2 regions of the Kluyvera fluvialis genome follow, and region 2 is predicted to be linked to the other one. Evidence: predicted binding sites of a transcription regulator. Region 2 holds the regulator's gene; the other holds the start of a gene.
The links. Region 2 encodes Fur, which represses iron uptake genes when iron is present. Its sites were predicted from a motif close to ATAATAATGAGAACNACTATCAA; they were not measured.
Positions count from the first base shown of each region.

Region 1: the regulator Fur is predicted to act here: its motif matches at 1,233-1,255, upstream of feoA (ferrous iron transporter A).

Region 1 is NZ_AP046142.1:373,618-377,040, reverse strand. It holds gene AC6I4B_RS01750 (Tex family protein) at 1-215, shown strand, start outside; gene AC6I4B_RS01745 (hypothetical protein) at 422-736, opposite strand; partial or broken gene AC6I4B_RS01740 (hypothetical protein) at 715-873, shown strand; gene feoA (ferrous iron transporter A) at 1,360-1,587, shown strand; gene feoB (Fe(2+) transporter permease subunit FeoB) at 1,616-3,423, shown strand, end outside.
Region 2 is NZ_AP046142.1:3,432,061-3,435,483, reverse strand. It holds gene chiP (chitoporin ChiP) at 1-1,175, shown strand, start outside; gene AC6I4B_RS16200 (ChiQ/YbfN family lipoprotein) at 1,225-1,557, shown strand; gene fur (ferric iron uptake transcriptional regulator) at 1,749-2,201, opposite strand; gene fldA (flavodoxin FldA) at 2,519-3,049, opposite strand; gene ybfE (LexA regulated protein) at 3,200-3,423, opposite strand, start outside.

The sequences.
Region 1 (3,423 bases), 1.9 Mb from region 2:
AAGTGGATCTGCCGCGTAAACGTATCGCGCTGACCATGCGTCTGGACGAGCAGCCAGGCGAAACCAACGCCCGTCGCGGCGGCGGTAACGAGCGTAGCCAGGGCAATAACCGCCCGGCGGCTAAAGCGGCGAAACCGCGCGGTCGTGATGCTCAGCCTTCCGGCAACAGCGCCATGATGGATGCGTTGGCCGCCGCAATGGGCAAAAAACGCTAACTGCACAACCCCGCAGGCCGGATAAAGCGTTTACGCCGCCATCCGGCAATCTGCACCGTTCTGCCTGATGGCGCTTCGCTTATCAAGCCTACGCGGGTTTGCACGCCACCATTTGGCATCGCACAGGTTTGTAGGCCGGATAAGGCGTTTACGCCGCCATCCGGCAATCTGCACCATTCTGCCTGATGGCGCTACGCTTATCAGGCCTACGTGGGTTTGCACACCACCATTTGGCATGGCGCTGGTTTGTAGGCCGGATAAGGCGCTTGCGCCGCCATCCGGCAATCTGCACCGTTCTGCCTGATGGCGCTTCGCTTATCAAGCCTACGCGGGTTTGCACGCCACCATTTGGCATGGCGCTGGTTTGTAGGCCGGATAAGGCGCTTGCGCCGCCATCCGGCAATCTGCACCGTTCTGCCTGATGGCGCTTCGCTTATCAAGCCTACGCGGGTTTGCACGCCACCATTTGGCATCGCACAGGTTTGTAGGCCGGATAAGGCGTTTACGCCGCCATCCGGCAATCTGCACCGTTCTGCCTGATGGCGCTGCGCTTATCAGGCCTACGCGGGTTTGCACGCCACCATTTGGCATCGCACAGGTTTGTAGGCCGGATAAAGCGTTTACGCCGCCATCCGGCAATCTGCACCGTTCTGCCTGATGGCGCTGCGCTTATCAGGCCTACGTGGGTTTGTACGCCAATATTTGGCGTGGCACAGTTGCCGCCACCCGGCAACACATCGCACCCTGCCACATAACATCCACAGATCTGATAAATTTTCACGTTACCATCCAGCAATATACGTAATTCACCACCTCTAACCGATACCAATTCTTATTTGCGTTTAATAATTCGCCGCACTTTGTTTTATTTCGTTAACCAATGAAACCTTAATTAAACATTAAGTGAGAAAATTATTGTTTAATGCATTTATAGCTACAATGAGTAGCTTGAGTCATATCAAAAAAAAGTGAAATTTTTCGGCAAAAATACGTCCAATAGCATGTTATGCATTGCTGATAAAAACAATTCTCATTATCATTGCATCAATGAGTATTTCCTCTTCATTCGTTGACGATATCCCTGCCGCTGTCATCCGTGCGCGGGGTATTCCCTCGTTCAGCTAGCGATATACAAGTAGGTTCTATGCAATTTACACCTGATACTGCGTGGAAGATTGTCGGTTTCTCCCGCGAAATTAGCCCGGCTTATCGTCAGAAACTGCTGTCACTGGGGATGCTACCGGGATCGTCATTTAATGTGGTTCGCGTTGCGCCGCTTGGCGATCCTATTCATATCGAAACCCGTCGCGTTAGCCTGGTTCTGCGTAAAAAAGATCTCGCGCTAATTGAATTAGAAGCCGTCGCAAAATAACCCCGGCCCGGTACTAAGAGTCTGAAATATGAAAAAATTAACCATCGGTCTAATAGGAAACCCGAATTCCGGCAAGACAACCTTATTTAACCAACTCACTGGCTCACGTCAGCGCGTAGGTAACTGGTCGGGGGTTACGGTTGAGCGTAAAGAGGGGGCTTTCGCCACCACAGACCATCAGGTCACGCTGGTCGATCTGCCTGGCACTTACTCTCTCACCACCATTTCCTCGCAGACCTCGCTGGATGAGCAAATCGCCTGCCACTATATTCTTAGCGGCGATGCCGACCTGCTGATTAACGTGGTCGATGCCTCCAATCTGGAACGCAACCTATACCTGACGCTGCAATTGCTTGAGCTGGGCATTCCCTGCATTGTTGCGCTGAACATGCTGGATATTGCTGAGAAGCAGCAAATCCGTATTGATATCGATGCCCTCGCCGCTCGCCTTGGCTGCCCGGTCGTGCCGCTGGTGTCCACTCGCGCGCGCGGCATTGAAGCGCTGAAAATCGCGATTGACCGCCATCAGGGTAATCAAGAGAAAGAGTTAGTGCATTATCCGCAGCCACTGCTGCGCGAAGCCGACAATCTGGCAAAAGAGATGTCCCAGGAGATTCCTGAACGTCAACGCCACTGGCTGGGTATGCAAATGCTGGAAGGCGATATCTACAGCCGCGCTTACTCCGGCGAGGCTGAACACAAACTGGATATTGCTCTGGCGAACCTGAGCGGCGAGATGGAAGATCCAGCGCTGCATATCGCTGATGCGCGTTATCAAAGCATTGCCGCGATTTGCGACGCCGTCAGCAACACGCTGACCGCTGAGCCAAGCCGCTTTACCGCCGCGCTGGACAAAATTGTCCTCAACCGCATTCTCGGTCTGCCGGTGTTCTTGTTTGTTATGTATCTGATGTTCCTGCTGGCTATCAACATCGGTGGCGCGTTGCAGCCGATTTTCGACGGTGGTTCAGTGGCTATCTTTGTTCACGGCCTGCAATGGCTCGGCTATATGCTGCATCTCCCGGACTGGCTGACCGTGTTCCTGGCGCAAGGTATCGGTGGTGGTATCAACACCGTGCTGCCATTAGTGCCGCAAATCGGCATGATGTACCTGTTCCTCTCCTTCCTTGAGGACTCCGGTTACATGGCGCGCGCCGCCTTCGTGATGGATCGTTTGATGCAATCGCTGGGTCTGCCGGGTAAATCCTTCGTGCCGCTGATTGTCGGCTTCGGCTGTAACGTGCCGTCGGTGATGGGCGCTCGAACGCTGGATGCGCCACGCGAACGTCTGATGACCATCATGATGGCTCCGTTTATGTCCTGCGGCGCGCGTCTGGCTATCTTTGCGGTCTTTGCTGCGGCCTTCTTTGGCCAGGGCGGCGCACTGGTGGTCTTCTCGCTGTATGTGCTGGGTATCGTTATCGCTATCCTGACCGGCCTGATGCTCAAACACACGATTATGCGCGGCGAAGCCTCTCCGTTCGTGATGGAGCTGCCGGTTTATCACGTGCCACACATTAAAAGCCTGCTTATCCAAACCTGGCAACGCCTGAAAGGCTTTGTACTGCGCGCAGGTAAAGTCATTGTTATCGTGAGTATTTTCCTGAGTGCGCTGAACAGCTTCTCGCTCAACGGCAAGATTGTCGATAACATCAATGACTCGGCGCTGGCCTCCGTCAGCCGTGCCATCACCCCGGTATTTAAACCAATTGGTGTGCATGAAGATAACTGGCAGGCAACCGTCGGGCTGTTTACCGGAGCGATGGCGAAAGAAGTGGTGGTCGGTACGCTGAACACCCTGTACACCGCCGAAAATATCCAGAACGAAGAGTTCAA
Region 2 (3,423 bases):
TCCAGTCTGGCTATGCTGCCGATATGTTCGGTTTTGATATCGCTGCGTTTACCGCTATCGAAATGGCGGAAGATAACGGCAGTGGTCACCCGAACGAAATCGCGTTCTCTTCCAAAAACAAAGGTTACAGCGAAGACTACAGCGGCGATAAGAGCGGGATCAGCCTGTATAAAGCGGCTGCTAAATTCAAACTCGGCCCAACCTGGGCACGTGCAGGTTATATTCAGCCAACCGGTCAAACCCTGTTAGCTCCGCACTGGAGCTTTATGCCGGGTACTTATCAGGGTGCTGAAGCTGGCGCGAATTTTGACTACGGCGACAACGGCGCGCTGAGCTTCTCCTACATGTGGACCAACGAGTACAAGGCTCCTTGGCACCTGGAGATGGACAACTTCTATCAGAACGATAAGAAGACCAAAGTTGATTATCTGCACTCTATCGGTGCGAAATACGATTTCAAAAATGACCTGGTGCTGGAAGCCGCATTTGGTCAGGCAGAAGGCTATGTTGACCAGTACTTCGCCAAAGCCAGCTACAAATTTGATATCCCTGGCGGCCCGCTGACCACCAGCTATCAGTTCTACGGTACTCGCGATAAAGTTAACGACCATAGCACCAACGACATTTACGACGGCACTGCATGGCTGCAAGCGTTAACCTTCGGCTACAAACTGAAAGAGGTGTTCGATTTCCGCCTGGAAGGGACTTGGGTTAAGGCCGATGGTCAGCAGGGTTACTTCCTGCAACGTATGACCCCAACCTATGCATCGTCTAACGGTCGTCTGGATATCTGGTGGGATAACCGCTCTGACTTCAACGCCAACGGCGAAAAAGCAGTCTTCTTCGGCGGCATGTACGACCTGAAAAACTGGGATCTTCCTGGCTGGGCAGTGGGTGCGTCCTACGTCTATGCATGGGATGCGAAGCCAGCAACCTGGCAGATCAACCCAGATGCGTACTACGACAAAAACAACACCATCAGAGAATCAGCATACAGCCTGGATGCAATGTACACCGTACAGGAAGGCCGTGCGAAGGGCACTCTCTTCAAACTGCACTTCACTCAGTACGACAACCACTCTGACATCCCAAGCTGGGGCGGTGGTTACGGCAACATCTTCCAGGATGAGCGTGACGTGAAATTCATGGTTATCGCACCATTCACTATTTTCTGATGCATGACACGGCAGGGGGTTCCCCTGCCGTAGCGAAGAGGCTCATGGTATGAAAAAACTGATTATTGTTGCCTTAATGGCTGCCGGGCTTGCCGCCTGCGCGCAGTCACCAGCCCCGAAAGAAGACAGCAAGCTGAGAGATGCCTACAGCGCTTGTATCAATACCGCCCAGGGTAACCCGGACAAAATTGAAGCCTGCCAGAGCGTGTTAAACGTGCTGCGTCAGGAAAAAGCGCACGAGCAGTTCGCAAGCCAGGAAAGTGTGCGCGTACTGGATTACCAACAGTGCATTCAGGCCAGAAAAACCGGTAACGACGAAGCGGTTGCTAAGCGTTGCGATAAAATCTGGCAGGAAATTCGCAGTAATAACCCAGTTAAATAAACCTCTTTTCTTCTTCAAGGCCGGAGCCGCGAGAGTGACTCCGGCTTTTTTATGGCTTCACGTTATCGAGGCATTTTACCGCGCCTGGTCGGGCAACAAAGTCAGGACGTGCCAGTGGCAGGGAAGGGGCACGATAACAGGAAATAAAAAAGCCAGCACACAATGGCTGGCTTTTAACGGAAGACGAGAGATTATTTCTCGGTACTTTCGTGGGCATTTTCATCTTCACGGCAATCGCCTTCTGCGCAGTGACCGTAAAGATAAAGACTGTGGTTGGTTAAGCGAATGCCGTGCTTCGCCGAGATTTCACGCTGGCGAGCTTCGATGGAATCATCGCTGAACTCGATAACTTTGCCGCAGTCGAGGCAGATCAGGTGATCATGGTGGTGCTGTTGAGTCAGTTCGAAAACAGATTTGCCACCTTCGAAATTGTGGCGCGTTACGATACCGGCGTCATCAAACTGGTTAAGAACACGGTAAACCGTGGCTAAACCAATCTCTTCACCCATGTCGATCAGGCGTTTGTATAAGTCTTCCGCGCTGACATGGTGATTATCCGGTTCCTGAAGGACTTCCAGAATTTTCAACCGTGGAAGTGTGACTTTCAGGCCAGCCTTCTTTAGTGCGGTGTTATTGTCAGTCATGCGGAATCTGTCCTGTTGCTAAACGATTAACTTCCATCAGCGAAAGTATCACAGAGAATGCACCCGGTTTAATGCGTCTCATTATAGAATGACCCTATCAAAATGAAAACAGCAAGATTCGGGTAAACGAAGCTTTCAAAAACGAGGCTTCACCGACAAATTAAGCGATGAACCTGCGCGCAGAACCTATATCGGATAAGTTCTAAACCAGAGGACATTGTACAGGTAAGTGTTAAAAAGTTAAAAAATTGTATCTATTATTTTGATTGCTTTTACCTATTAATGAGGTGTGATTTAATAATCACACCTCATTATCATCAGGCGTTTTTGATTTCGTCGAGGTGCAGCTCTTCTGCAACCTGCTTAACCCATTTTTCAACGCGCTCAGCGGTCAGTTCTGGCTGACGGTCTTCATCAATCGCCAGACCGACGAAGTGGTCGTCATCGGCCAGGCCTTTAGACGCTTCGAAGTGGTAGCCCGCCGTTGGCCAGTGACCAACGATAGCCGCGCCGCGTGGTTCGATAATATCGCGAATAGTCCCCAGCGCGTCGCAGAAGTATTCTGCGTAATCTTCCTGGTCGCCACAGCCGAACAGCGCAACCAGTTTGCCATTGAAATCAATCTCTTCCAGCGTTGGGAAGAAGTCATCCCAGTCACACTGTGCTTCGCCGTAGTACCAGGTCGGGATGCCCAGCAGCAGGATATCGTATGCAGCCAGGTCTTCTTTGCTGCTCTTGGCAATGTCGTGGACGTCAGCGACATCTTTACCAAGCTGTTTTTGAATCATTTTTGCGATATTTTCGGTATTACCGGTGTCGCTACCAAAGAAGATGCCAACGATTGCCATGAGTAAAATAACCTCTTGAAACTTAATGATATGGTGGTGGCTTATTGCCCACAGATAAGGGCAATAATAGCAGAACAGAGAAGCGTGCGGAAACAGCTATTGTGCCGTACTGCACACTCTGCAACATGAAAGTGTGTTTTGGGGGATTTTTTAGACTTTCCCCTGTCCGTGCAGCAGGGCCAGTTGGCTCATCAGAATTTCTTCGATAAGTTCACTACGGCTCATGTCACGGGCAGTCGCCAGCTCGTTGAGCGCATCAACGGCATCGTTGTTCAGCTTCAGCTCTACGCGCTTCAGGCCGCGCACTTTGTCGCGTTTCAACTGATTGCGCTTATTAATGCGAAGCTGTTCATCGCGCGAAAGCGGATTGGTTT